2 regions of the Mesorhizobium sp. M7A.F.Ca.AU.002.02.1.1 genome follow, and region 1 is predicted to be linked to the other one. Evidence: riboswitches for the same ligand, from Rfam matches in the RefSeq annotation. Region 1 holds a riboswitch; the other holds the start of a gene.

What was found. A riboswitch is a leader RNA that binds a small molecule or an ion and turns the genes downstream of it on or off. The one in region 1 is predicted to bind thiamine pyrophosphate.
Region 2: another riboswitch for thiamine pyrophosphate. It lies ahead of thiC (phosphomethylpyrimidine synthase ThiC); the one in region 1 lies ahead of EN879_RS04115 (YkoF family thiamine/hydroxymethylpyrimidine-binding protein).

The regions. Positions count from the first base shown of each region.
Region 1 covers NZ_RZPB01000033.1:11,006-18,365, forward strand. Annotated here, with positions in the region: gene EN879_RS04090 (hypothetical protein) at 1-188, shown strand, start outside; gene EN879_RS04095 (hypothetical protein) at 274-981, opposite strand; gene EN879_RS04100 (glycosyltransferase family 39 protein) at 1,281-2,828, shown strand; gene msrA (peptide-methionine (S)-S-oxide reductase MsrA) at 2,911-3,429, shown strand; gene EN879_RS04110 (hypothetical protein) at 3,499-3,816, opposite strand; TPP riboswitch at 4,001-4,114, shown strand; gene EN879_RS04115 (YkoF family thiamine/hydroxymethylpyrimidine-binding protein) at 4,105-4,713, shown strand; gene EN879_RS04120 (ABC transporter permease) at 4,806-5,567, shown strand; gene EN879_RS04125 (ABC transporter ATP-binding protein) at 5,564-6,331, shown strand; gene EN879_RS04130 (ABC transporter substrate-binding protein) at 6,324-7,346, shown strand.
Region 2 covers NZ_RZPB01000230.1:797-7,741, forward strand. Annotated here, with positions in the region: gene EN879_RS15980 (hypothetical protein) at 1-902, opposite strand, end outside; gene EN879_RS15985 (hypothetical protein) at 899-2,965, opposite strand; gene EN879_RS15990 (metallophosphoesterase) at 2,968-4,305, opposite strand; gene EN879_RS15995 (hypothetical protein) at 4,797-5,060, shown strand; TPP riboswitch at 5,378-5,494, shown strand; partial or broken gene thiC (phosphomethylpyrimidine synthase ThiC) at 5,598-6,945, shown strand, end outside.

The DNA.
Region 1 (7,360 bases):
CGCCGTCCATCGACCTTGGCAAGATCACCGCGCTGAACGACGTGCTCAGCGGCAACAACATCCTGAGCGGCAATGTCGTCTCAGGCATTCTGAACGGCAACAAGACCGGCATCGTCGGTGGCGTTCTGAGCGGGCTCGGCGTGAACCTGCTGGGCGGCAACAGCTACAGGCTGGGCAAGCGCCACTAGGCCGGCGCTGCATTTCAACTGTCGAAGGCAACCCAAAATAGCCCGTTCCGGTGCGCCGGGCGGGCTATTTCGCGTGTCGGGCCGATCAAGCGAGGATGTTGACCGCGCGTGCCGCGACCAGCGCGATGGTCAGCAGCGAGATCATGGCCTCGGCCATCATCAGCAGCTTGGCGCGCTGGGAAAGGGGCAAGGTATCGGTGGGCGAAAACGCTGTCGCATTGGTGAAGGCGAGGAAGAAATAATCGACGAAACCGGGCAGCCAATCTCGGAGGTCACGGTCGTTCAACGTCATCTGCGCGAACAGGAAATCGGCCTGCGCAAGCTTGACGAGGCCGCAGGTCGGCGGGCCGCCGCGGTCGGTGCTCCAGAACCACAAGGCAAAGACGATGACGTTGGTGACCCAGATGTTGAGTGCGTCGATCAGCAGCGTCGTGCCGCTGTTGCCGGCATGGCCCTCCAGCAAGGCACGCACCAGCAGGACCAGCGAACCGCAGTTCATGATGCTGATGATGGCGGTCATGGTCAGGGCTGTTCTGCGGATCATGACCCGAAACTGGCCGATCGCATGCCACTCGTGGTCCTCGACCGCCTTGCGGGTGGCGGCCTGTGTCCAGGCGGTGGCCACCGACAAGGGCAGCAGCAGAGCGGCCTCCAGCGCGGGCGCTAGCCAGCGCGGTCCGAATGAGAGATTGTTGATGACCAGAAGCTGCAGGCAGATGATGACGAGAACGGCCGCACGGGCCATCCAGAAATCGAGCGCACGGTAGTGGATGATGGCATGGTGGTGGCGCATTTATCAAATCCTGGATGCTTTTTGGGGGACGGGAACCGGTCAGGCGTAGGCGACGCCTGCCGCGATCACGCCCGATGCGCCGTGCCCGGCATGTTCAGGGCGCTCCGGGACGGCGTGTTCCATTGTTGTCCTGCTGGCATGTGATGATGAGAGAGGCGGCATGGTGGCGCGAAACTCTGCCTCAATCTTGGTTTTGCCATGGTCACCCAAGTTTACATTTTCGTAAGCTTCGAGTTCTGGGCTGTTCCAAAAACCGTCCGGTGTGATTTATCCACCGCATGACGCGAATCGACGAACCCATGAACGGTTGGCTGCCGGTCGGCAGTTCTGTTCCAGGCGACTGGCGGCAGTCGTCGATCTGGCAGGGGCTGACGCGCTATCCAGAAGCCGGCCTGGCGCTTTTATGCCTGACACAGATCCTGTGCTGGACCGTGGCGCCCGCGCTTGTCGACGTGTCACCGCCCAACGATGTCGTCGAAGGCTTCATGTGGGGCCGCGAATGGGTGCTGTTGACCTACAAGCATCCACAGCTTCCCGGCTGGCTGCTCGAGATCAGCCATCTTCTGACCGGATCGTTCCGCTGGCCGCAATATCTCGTGGCTCAGCTAACGATCTCGGCCACTTTCGTGCTAGTCTATCTGCTGGCCCGCGACATGCTCGGGCGAACCCGCGCGCTGGCCGCCGTGCTTCTGATGCCGTCGCTCTATTTCTTCGGCTGGCCGACCCCACAGTTCAATCATGACTACGCGCAGATGCCCTTCTGGGCCGCTATCTGCTGGCTGTTGTGGCGTGCGGGCCGTGGTGGTGGGCCGGGCTGGTGGCTGGCGCTCGGGCTGGTGTCGGGCGTCGGGCTCTATGCCAAGCTTTCCACCGGCCTATTATTGCTTTTCGGGGCGATCTGGCTGCTGTCGGACACACGCGCACGCAGTCGGCTCGCCACGCCCTGGCCATGGCTCGGGCTCGCGGTTTTCGGCGCTGTCGCCGCTCCACTGGCCGCCGAACTCTGCCGCGTCGATTTCCTGCCGCTGACCTATGCCGCCTGGCGCGATCAGTGGGTGGTGGCTCATCGCTCCCGCTTTTATTATATCGGCGTCCAGATGGCTGGGCTCTGCGGCTTTCTTCTGGTGCTGGCGATATCAGGGCTGCTGCGGCGCTCGCCCGCGCCGCAAAAGCCCGTCGGGCGCGGCACGCTGGTCTATCTCTTGTGGATGGGGGTTGGCCCGGCGATCCTCGTCATGGTGGCGTCCCTGTTCACCGGCGCCGGCGAGGCCTGGGGCGCGCCGATGTACAATCTTGCTGGCGTTGTGGCGCTCGCCTTGCTGGGCCATCGCCTCGGCGCCATCGAGATGCGAAAGCTGGCGATCTGCGCGCTCATCTCCATTGTCGGCATATCCGGTGCCTATGCGGGCATCCGCTGGACGAAATGCAATCTGCGTGGGCGCATGGACGCCGTCTGCTGGCCGGCGCAAAAGATCTCGGATGAGGCAGAGGCTGTCTGGCACGCTGCGACGCCCGATCGGCTCGACATCGTCGGCGGCCATGCCCTTATTGCGCCGCTGGCGGGCCTCAATGCCTATGACAAGCCGTCGATCTTCACCGAACTGAACATGCAGTACGCCCCCTGGATCACCAAGGAGCGGCTGCGCGAGCATGGCATATTGCTGGTCTGGCCCGGGCGCGATGTGCCATCTTATCTGCAGGCGTGGGTGGGCGACATCCCGATCAAAACCGTTCTTTTCGACTGGTCGCTCAAGGCGCCGCCGGTGGCGATCAGCTTCGCAGCCATTCCGCCTGGCGCGCGGCAGTTGCCGGGTGCTATCGACGGCCTCGCCCGACCGAGCAACTGAAGCAGATCCGCCGGTCCGCTGGACGAAGCAGGTGACAATGCCCATCTATGTCCAGACAAACTTGCCTTTGAGGAGACGTGATATGGCGACTTCGACCGAACGCGCAGTCCTTGCCGGTGGCTGCTTCTGGGGTATGCAGGATTTGATACGGCGCTATCCCGGCGTCATTTCCACCCGTGTTGGCTACAGCGGCGGCGACGTGCCCAACGCCACCTACCGCAACCACGGCAGCCATGCCGAAGCCATCGAGATCAATTTCGATCCGGCCATCATAAGCTATCGCACGCTGCTGGAACGCTTTTTCCAGATCCACGATCCGACGACCCGCAACCGCCAGGGCAACGATGTCGGGACGAGTTATCGCTCGGCGATCTATTACACCAGCGACGAACAGAAGCGCATCGCCGAGGACACGATCGCCGATGTCGATGCCTCGGGCCTGTGGCCGGGCAAGGTCGTCACCGAAGTCGCACCCGTTGGCCCCTTCTGGGAAGCCGAGCCCGAGCATCAGGACTATCTGGAGAAATACCCCAACGGATACACCTGCCACTTCGTCAGGCCGGGGTGGAAGCTGCCGGTTCGGGAAAAAGCGGTGCCGTAGATACACTGATACGACAGGATTTGAGAAGCCGCGGAGCGCTCGCTCCGCGGCTTCTTTTCATTGCAATTCCTACTTGCCGCAATGGTTGTCATTAACTGTCGGCGCGGTGGTGCCCGGCGACGTTCCACTGGCATCGGGCTGTGCGCCCTGCGGATGGGCAGGGCAATTTTCATCCGCGTTTGAATTCGTGGCGCCCGGTGCTACCGTCGTACTGTTGGTCGTGCCGGGGTCTACCGTGTTCGGCGAAGCCGGCGTATTTGGGTCGACGGTGACCGACTTGCCGCTGCCGCCGGATCCGTCGGTGCCGCTTGTGCCATTGCTCTGCGCCATGGCCGATGTCGCCAGGCCAATGGTGAGCGCCGAAGCTGCGAGGATTTTCATGAACATGGTTTGTCTCCATTGTCTGTGAACTCGTCGCGTAGCGACTGGTGGGACAACCTCGCGGCCTGGTGAAGGTTCCCGATAAATTCTCGCGCCGGCAGAGCCAACCGCTCCCGCCCTGGCGCAATGCTTTTGGCGCAGTGCGATAAAAAAAACGGCTTTTCCTTCAACTCGAATGATGCTTTAAGGCGCACATCCACAGGGGTGCTCCGTACGGTCGGGGCTGAGACGGGGGCGGCAAGCCCACAGACCCTAGAAGCTGATCTGGGTAATACCAGCGGAGCGAGGCGGGCGATGTTTTCAGGCGCACAGATTTCCCTATATCCCATGACCGACGATTTCGTCGGTGTCATCCTTGGCGCGCTCGGTGCGCTCGATCCCTGGCGCGACAAACTCAGGATCGAGACCGACGACATCTCGACCTTGCTGATCGGGCCGCCCGAAGTGCTGTTTCCTGCCATGCGCGACCTCTTCGTGGCGGCGGCACGCAGCGGCAAACATTGCGTGTTGTCGGCCACCATCTCGCGCGGCTGCCCTGGCGAGCCGGACGATCCGATCTGCCGCTCCGATGCGTTTGGCGGGCCCGTCGGTCCACTCGGCCCCCGCAAGGACGCGGCCATCGCGGCGGTGCGCAATGCTGCTGCCACCGGCCAGCCGGCGGCGGCGCAGTTCTCGCTCTATGTGATGGGCACAGACGACCACATGGACGAGATCTACGGCTGCATAGACTTTCTCAAGCAGTCCGGCGTCTATGAGCGCTCCAAACATTTCTGCACGAAACTGCGCGGTGATGCCGGTGCGATCTTTTCGGCGCTGGACGAGGCTTTCTGCCGTTTCGGACCAGGCGCTGGCCACGTAACCCTCGACGTCACGGTCTCGGCCAACAGCCCGTCGGCCGTCTGAAGCCGCGCCGCTCTCGCGGCCGTCAAAGGTTATCTCCCGTGGTCTCATCATCAGTCGCTTCGCGCCCGATCGCGAGCTTTCTCGTCAAGGCAATGCCGGCCATGATCTCGGCCGGTTTGCTCCTGCTGGCGTGGGAGCTTTATGCCACCTATTCCGGCATCAGGGCCACGATACTGCCGGCGCCGTCACGCGTCTTCGAGCAAGCGATGCTCAATCGCGAGGCGCTGGCCGACAATGCCGTTCCGACCATCCGTGCCACGCTTCTTGGCTTTGCCTGTTCGCTCAGCGCCGCCTTCGTGCTGTCGATGCTGGTCGACTTCTTCCAGCCGCTGCGGCGTGCGTTGTTTCCCGTCTTCATCGTCAGCCAGACCTTGCCGCTGGTGGCGGTCGCGCCGCTGGTGGTGCTGTGGTTCGGCTTCGGGCTGGCGCCCAAGATCATGCTGGTGGCGCTGGTCACCTTTTTTCCGATGCTGGTTGCATTGGTCGAAGGCTATGAGGCGACCGAGGCCGAGATCGGGCAAATGCTGCGCGCCATGGGGGCAGGGCGCTGGCGCATCTTCCTGCTGGCGCGGCTGCCTTCGGCGCTGCCTTACTTCTTTGCCGGGTTGAGGATCTCCATCACCTATGCGGTGGTCGGCGCCATCTTCGCTGAATATGCCGGTGCCGCGAAGGGTCTGGGCATCTACATGCTCAACGCCAAAAACAATTTCCGTCCTGATCTGGTTCTTGCCGCCGTCGGTGTCAGCGCGGCGCTGACCCTTGTCCTGTTCGGGTTGACCGTGTTGCTGCAGCGCCTTGCCATGCCCTGGGAGCGAGCCGACAGGGAAACTGCCGGGAAGGGGGCCTGGCGATGAGCCGGCTCGAACTGCGGCATGTGCACAAGGCGTTCGGTGGGCTCGACGTGCTGGCCGATATTTCGCTCAGCGTCGGCGCTGGTGAGTTCGTCTCGATCCTTGGACCCTCGGGTGCCGGCAAGTCGACGCTGTTCCAGCTTCTGACCGGCGCCGAGCATGGCGAGGGCGAGATGTTGTTCGACGGCGCGCGGCTCGACGACCACGGCAGGCACTTCGCCTTCATGCCGCAGCGCGACGCGCTGATGCCATGGCGGCGCATCCTCGACAACACGACGCTCGGGCTCGAAGTGCAAGGTATGAGGAGACAGGCGGCGCGGGCGCGCGTTGCGCCGTTGTTTGCCGAATTCGGGCTTGCCGGCTTCGAGCGGCATTTTCCCGCGCAGCTGTCCGGCGGCATGCGCCAGCGCGCGGCCTTGCTGCGCACCGTGGTGCAGGAGCGCGACATGCTCCTGCTCGACGAGCCGTTCGGCGCGCTCGATGCGCTGACCCGCACCGCCATGCAGCGCTGGCTCGAACAGATGTGGCGGCATCATCGCTGGACGGCGCTCTTGATCACCCATGACGTGCGCGAAGCCGTGTTCCTGTCCGACCGCATCTATGTGCTGTCGGCGCGCCCGGCCCGCATCGTGCGTGAAATCAGGGTGCCGTTGCCGCGCCCGCGCAGCCTTGGCGGCGATGCCGCGCGCCAGGCAAGCGCGCTCGAGGCCGAAATCCTCGACATCATCCTCAACCCCAATCCATCCAAAGGACACGATCATGACTGACTTGACGCGCCGGCAGGCCTTGTTGCTGACCCTTGCCACCGGCCTTCCCTTGATTGCCGGGACGGGTCGGGCTCGAGCACAATCGGCGGCACAAAAGGTCACCGTCGCCCTCGACTGGACGGTCAATACCAACCACATCGGACTGTTCGTCGCCCGCGACAAAGGGTTTTATCGCGAAGCCGGGCTCGAGGTCGACATCCTGCCCTACAGCGATACCGGTGCGGGCACGCTGGTCGCAAACCGCGTCGCCGATTTCGGCATCAACGGCACCATCAGCCTGTTCACCCAGAGAACCGCCGGGGCGGATCTGAAGGGCGTCTATGCGGTGGTGCAATCCGAAACAGGCCGCGTGGTCTTCAATGCGGCACGCAACGAGATCAAAAGCCCAAGAAGCCTCGACGGCTTGATCTATGGCGGCTTCGGCAGTGCCTGGGAAAACGCGCTGATATCGACCATCATTCGCCACGACGGCGGCAAGGGCAATTTCGAGACGGTGACGCTCGGCACCTCAGCCTATGAGGCGCTGGCCAATGGGTCGGTCGATTTCACGCTCGAAGTCTCGACCTGGGAGGGTGTCGAAGCCGAACTCAGGGGCGTCAAGCAGCGCAGCTTCGTCTATGCCGATTATGGCGTGCCTGATGAGCACACGACGCTGATCTCTTCGAGCGAAGCCTATCTCCAGGCCAATCCCAAGCCTGCGGCCGACTTCGTTCAGGCGACGCGACGCGGCTACCAGTTCGCTGTCGACCACCCCGACGATGCGGCAACCCTGCTGATCGCTGCAAACAAGGATGCCTTGACCAATCCGGCGCTGATCCACGCCTCGCTGAAGGCATTGATCGACGGCCATTATCTACGCAGCCAAAGCGGGGCCATCGGGACGATGGATCCGGCCAAGATGGAAGCGATTGGCGACTATCTCTTCGCCTCCGGCATTTTGCGCGATTCCGACGGCAAGCTGGTTGCTCGACGTCCGGATTTCGGGAGCTATTTCCGCAACGACTATCTGAGCTAGTCTGGCAAAACCAA
Region 2 (6,945 bases), on a different contig from region 1:
GCAGCGATGGCCTGAACCTTCGGGCCGCTGACAAAAACGTTCACCACCGCACGCGAGCCGAACCCGTCGAGATACGTCTCGAAAGCATCGAGGTGGGCCATCAGCCCGAAAGCCTGGATGTCGCGAACTTCGCCATCTTCGAGCCGGTGGGTTTCACGTACCTTGGCCACCTGTTGATCGAGCAAAGCATCGATATGCGCATTCTTGTCGCTTCTTGGGACGAGGAGCGAGATCCGTTCCGGACTGACGATATCGATCAATCCGTAGAATACGTCGGCATCTCCTCCGATCCCCACGAGCAGGACTTTCTCTTCGCCCATTCCTCCGCTGCCTTGAAGATGAGGGACGGTGACGTATCGGTCCAAGCCGCTGGAAAAATCCTCTTTGCCGATCGCGTTCCCGTAGATACCTTCGGCGTACCCGAATTCGAGAGACTGAATCGACATTTTCTTGAATGCCACCGCAATCAGCCATTGGATGTAGATTCGCGGCATCGTCGAGCACTCGACGAAAACCTTCCGCAGGCTTCCTTCGTATGAGCCACATGAAGCGGCCATCTGAGTGAGCAGGTGATCGAGGAGATTGATGTTCTTCTGATACTCGATGGAAGGCTCGAGGGTGATCACAGTCACTTCGACGCCCCATCGGGTACCCATAGCGATGAGCTTTCGCCGGTTTTCTTCGACGGCTGGGACGTTCGCTTCCTTCAGAGCAAAGTCCAGAACCACGATCTTGCCGACCTTCAGGTCAAGATGGTTTTCGAACGCGGCGAAACGCGTTTCCCATCCAAGCGCGACGATCGCGATATCTGCCTCCATCGTTTCGCAGGTACCTGCATCTCTCGCCTTCTCGGTGACGGCCAGATGGCCGAAGACTCGATACTCGACAGTTGAAGCGGTCATTCGAGATCGCTCTCGAAAAGCGAGTGCTGGAATTCGGTCTTGAGTGCGGGCCGCGCGACGAGCTCCTTAAACACCGAGTCGGCCCAGTCTTCTGGGAGCCGATGCCTGGTAAAAAGCAGGTCGACCATCCGCGCCGCAGGGATTGTGTTGATTTCGTACGGGCCGCGATAGGAGAACCCGAAGTAAGGTGCAAATCGCCGATGCAATCTGATCATCATCTCCTTCGATGCGGGGTCGGCGCGGTCCACCTCAAAGTTGCCGGCGGCGGAGACCTCCCGGATAAACCCATCCCTTTCCGCCCGACGCAGGACCTCGTCCAGTTTTCCGCTGGGTTGCTCCAGTCGGTTCACCAGCGAGCGCATTTCCTTTAGATCAACCCTGAAAATGCCTCTCTCTGTCGTTCCTAGAGCATTTTCTTCGGCAAACTCTGTCTGGAGGCGAGCGGTCAGGTAACCCAACGCCCGCACCATGCGCACGCTCTCTTCTTCGTACGGATGTGAAAGCGCCTGAAGTCCATCAAGCTTCCGTTGAGAGGCGGCGTTCACAGCCTGTCTCTGCTGTTCGAGATGAATCTGTAAATCCGAGTTGATGAATTCCACCAGTTTTCGTGGATCACTGGAACTCGGAACACTGCGGCGGAAGATCTCTCCCATTATATCAAGGAAATCGCGTATACAGACGTCGCTCAATGATGTGATGATCTGGTGCCCTACGTACGGGTAGTCATGCAGACGCAGCATCTGGCACGCTTTCAGAAAAGCCCATCCCTGTTTCCGGGCGATCGACCTCTTCAGATTTGAAGCATCCGCCTTGCTCATGGGCCGGCGCTTAATTTCCGGGTTCATGAGCGCGAGCGCCAGCCCTTCGGCATAAGGGCGCGCTTTTCGATCAAGAAGGAATTGCTGCTGATCCGCCGTCCTCAAATTCACGGAGAGGAATTCACGTGCTGCATCAGCAAGTGCCACAAGCTCTTCTCTGCCCTCGGAATGACCCGATATGATAACCCGCTCGATGATGTCATTGACGGAAAGCCGCCCCAGCCGGTTTTTGAGCGAAAACGCGCTGAGCGCATCGTTGCGCTCGAGATCACTCCGCAGATGGTCAGGAAGCGCATAGTACAGCCGAAGCGACGACACGTTCTCGCACAGCGTGGCGAACTCCCTCGGATCGACTGAATCAAGATTCTCGACGTCCCGGTCAGCATTCGAGAGCGACTGGCCGGGTATGATCGTCCGGATCGTGTCGTAGAGGCCGCCGATGTAGGCGAGGACCCATTTCACGTTGCCGCGCGTCTTTCTCACCAAGGTGTTCAGGAACTGCTGTTGGAGCGGTGTCAGTGCTTCACAGTCGTCAATCAGTATCTTGAAGAAGGGCGCCCTGTCACCGGCGAAAGATGGGCCATTTAAAAGTGGAGTGATCGCGGTCGCGACCTTGTTAATGATCGCGCCAGGGTCTGTTGCTCTGAAGCCGGTCGCTCCGGCATCGGCGGCAAAGAAGAACGCGTTGAAGCATTCGTCGACGTACCGGGTTATCCCACCCCGCAGCTCATCGATGCTGAAGAAGTCGAGACGGGCAGGTTGGGGTATGAAGTGCAGCACTTCGCGATGCAGTGCCAGGGCGACGTCCCTATCTTCGGAGGCCCGGTATTTCAAGTGGCCGTCGCGTCTGAGCTGGCCGATGCTCTCGAGCAGGCGTTCGACTATCTTCAGCTCCAGATAGTGAGAGAAGATTACGAATTGCCGCGGGATCACGGCGGCCGTGTCGAAGCGTATCCGCTCCGGAATGAGGTTCAGAACGGCGTTGTCGATTAGGGGCGAGAATGTCTCATTGAGCTGGAAGAAGACGCCATACCAAGCGAGCTTGCCGACTTGGTCCGAGAGACTTTTGTCTTCAAGAATATGGACTGTGGAAAGCGAGCGAAGAATGCTGGTCTTGCCGCTGCCTCTCGTCCCTGCGACGAAGACCGGCTTGGCGGCGGCAGAAATCAACGCCGACTTCTGACTGAACCACAGTATCGGGCGGCTTTCGTACTCGATCCTGTTGGGGCCGAACGGATTCTCCATCGCTATTCGTCCCTTACCTTAATGCGCCAAGCCGAGTTTGCCTTGGTGAGGCCGTCTATCTCGATGAAGCGCGCCGCTTGGAGCATCAGAAGAGAGTCTTCCAGATCTAGCCCGAGCTCGGCGGAGGCAGCAATCTCAGTGATCTCGTCCCAGAAGAGTAACCCATTCCCGCGCCTGGTGGCATGGTCGCGCAGTCGGCGCAGCAGGTCAAACGTGTCGTTGTTCAGAAAGGCCTTGCCGTTGGACATGGTCGAAATAAAGCAATGTTCGCCTTCCATGACCGTCCCGTCGGCGACATTGGTGCGGTAGGGTATAAGTCGGATGCCGACGAGCTCTCCCTGATCGGTCGTGAAGAAGACGAGCTCATTGAAACCTGACTGTATCTCTGGTGCTGAGATGCAGATCAATTTGCCGTCCGGAAACCTTGGATCGTTGACGATCTCGACCGGATCAGCATGTATGTGTCCATGCAGGTAGACGATAGGCTTGTTGCCCTGCAGCAGCTGAGTTCTGACAAATCCGCTGTTGAGCATCTCCGCGTATGGCGTAATGCGCGGAGTCTTTTGTGGCAGCAGATTGTGATGGCCGATTATGATGCCGTAACGCATGTCGGGCTGCTGGAGCAATTCCTGTAGGCCTGCAAGCATCTCACGCGAGATGTATGGCGTGTCCATCTGACCGTAATACTCGTCGTCGGACGCCTCCTTGTCTGGATCGCTGGGAGGTGTCGCGGGCGAATGTCCCGAGATGTCCGGCGAGCCGAGATCTAGAGGCTCTGTAGAAGGACTGAGTGCCTCGAGACGATCACGAAGGAACGCGGGAAGGTTTTGAAGCTCCCAACTGCCTATCGCTGTGTTGACGAGGATGAAGTTTGCGCCTGCGGATCCTGTCGGAAGTCTGAAGTGCACGGGTTGGTCCACGGGAACGGTCTGCCAACCCAAGCGGGCGGCTAAACTCGCCATTTCGCTGAATTTCTCAGTCGGTCCAAGTTCGCGCGCGTCATCACGGTTCACATCGTGATTTCCCGGTACGAATATCAACGGAAGCGCCTTTGAACTGCGTCCCTGTGCGCGGCAGAGCAACGTGAAATGCTGGAATGCCGAAGCAATGAAGGTCTTGTCGCCACGGCTCGTGAAATCCCCCATGAAGGCGATCGAATCCAAGGGCTTCGAAGTCGTCAGCCGCCGAAGTTTCGTCAAGACGGCACGCAGCGAAGACGCGCGTAGCTTCTGCGTTATTTTCGGAGCGAACTTGCTATCCTTGGCATCGATGTTGCTAGAGGAAGGATGCCAGTCCGGATAGTGAATATCGCCTACTTGAAGGATTCGCACCCGCCGCATAACTCGCCCCCCTGCCGAGAGCCATAGACTAATCCGTTCGCTTTTGCCAAGCGCGAACGATCATCCGCAGTGTCCTTAACGAGGTAGCCTGCACTTTTCGAGAATTGCCACGGCGGCTATTTTTCGGCTGTGAAGCACACGAGACCCGTGACGTGAGACCCAGTTGCTCAATGCCCAGTTGCTCAATGAGCTTTCTTACGAATAAGGGAGAATTTCCGCGGCCGGACTATCTCTGAGCGAGCGTGCATGACTGCCAACGGAAGGTCTTGCACGCACCCTTGCGATCTTGAGCAATGGTCGCCATGACTTTCTTCTTGCAGGCTTTTGAGTGGCCCAGCCTGCGATCACCAGACCCCACCGATTCTAAAGAGCGTGGCAGATGGGATAGTCGAGGTTGCCCGTGCACAGTCACGCTCAGGGCTTGCGCCGCCCAGAGGACACGCTGAAAAGGCAGATTGGGGCGCAAGCACGCCATTCACGAGAGGTTCGACATGAAGACCATGCAAGAAAAAGACATTCCGGCATTCGTACAAGCAGTTGTGGACGCCGGCTGCAAAATTTGCGCGATTGGCAACTTGGGATACGTCTTTGGCGATGCTGATTTCACGCCAGCGCAACGGAGGGCCGTCGAGCCACAGCTGCGTAGGATTGCTGAAATCTACGGCGAACGCGATCATCTCATGAACGAGATAGCTGTATATCTGCGGTCGATCGGACGCCATGTCGAGGTTGAGCCGAAGACAGGTATTTCCTGATGGCCGTGATCGCGAGAAGCCGTCTTCCAACCTCTGAATCCTAAAGGAGGTGACCCCCAAGGCCGTTCGTCACCTTCGACCAGAATAACCACATCCGTGACCGCCTGAGCTACTTGGTCGATACGCGCACATGGCCAATACAGTTTCTCCATCCTTCACGAAGCGAATGAGGCTTTGGCCATTCAGCCCCGGTCTACGGGGCGTGACTTGTCCCCGATGCATGCGCGAGCTCTCCGCCCGGCTGGCCGCCGGTCGTCGCCACCGGCCGAAGGCGCCCGAATGCGCTTGACAAGATAGCGTCAGCCCGTTCAACCTAAGGCATTCACCAGGGGAGTCCCGGCAAGGGGCTGAGATACTGCTGGCTTTCGCGGCGCAGTGACCCGTTGAACCTGATCCAGTTCATACTGGCGTAGGGACGGTGCAAGCGCTTTGCGGGAGTTTACGCCCGAGGTCCTGTTGCAGCAGGTCTACAGAAGCGTCTTTTCATCCTTCCGGCACAGAACTGGGTCTCCAATGCATGAGCAAAGGAGCCTCACGATGAATGCCCTCACCCCCGCCGTATCGACGGGACCACTGCCCGCCTCGCGGAAAATCCACAAGCCCGGCGTCCTCTACCCGCAGATCAGGGTGCCGATGCGCGAGATTTCCGTCCATCCGACGGCCGGCGAACCGCCCGTCACCGTCTACGATCCGTCCGGCCCCTACACCGATCCATCAGTCGAAACCAGCATCGAAAAAGGCCTTGCCCGGCTTCGCCACGAATGGGTCACGGCGCGTGGCGATGTCGAAGCCTATGACGGCCGCCACGTCCGGCCGGAAGACAATGGATTCGCCACCGGCGAGCGCCTGACACCGGAATTTCCGATACGCAATCGGCCGCTCAAGGCCAAGCAGGGCAAGGCGGTGACCCAACTTGCCTATGCGCGCGCCGGCATCATCACGCCAGAAATGGAGTTCGTAGCCATCCGCGAGAATCTCGGCCGCGAGGTGATGCGCGGCAAGCTGCAACGCGACGGCGAAGCCTTCGGCGCGGCGATCCCAGATTTCGTCACACCCGAATTCGTGCGCGACGAGGTGGCGCGCGGGCGCGCAATCATTCCCGCCAACATCAATCATCCCGAGAGCGAGCCGATGATCATCGGTCGCAATTTTCTGGTCAAGATCAACGCCAACATCGGTAACTCGGCTGTCACATCGTCGATGGCCGAAGAGGTCGAAAAAATGGTCTGGGCTATCCGCTGGGGCGCGGACACGGTGATGGACCTGTCGACCGGCCGCAACATCCACAACATCCGCGACTGGATCGTGCGCAATGCGCCGGTGCCGATCGGTACGGTGCCGCTCTATCAGGCGCTGGAAAAGGTCAACGGCATCGCCGAGGATCTGAACTGGGAGGTCTACCGCGACACGCTGATCGAGCAGGCCGAGCAAGGCGTCGACTATTTCACCATCCACGCCGGCGTGCGGCTGCACTACATCCCGCTGACCGTCGACCGGGTCACGGGCATCGTCTCGCGCGGCGGCTCGATCATGGCCAAATGGTGCCTGCACCATCACCGGGAGAGCTTCCTCTACGAGCATTTCGAGGAGATCTGCGACATCGCCAGAGCCTATGACGTCTCCTTCTCGCTCGGCGACGGCCTTCGTCCCGGTTCAATCGCCGATGCGAACGACGCGGCGCAATTCGCCGAACTGGAAACACTTGGAGAACTCACCAAGATTGCCTGGGCAAAGGACTGCCAGGTGATGATCGAAGGCCCGGGCCATGTCCCCATGCACAAGATCAAGCAGAACATGGACAAGCAGCTCGCAGTGTGCGGTGAGGCGCCGTTCTACACGTTGGGGCCGCTGACGACCGACATCGCGCCGGGCTATGACCACATCA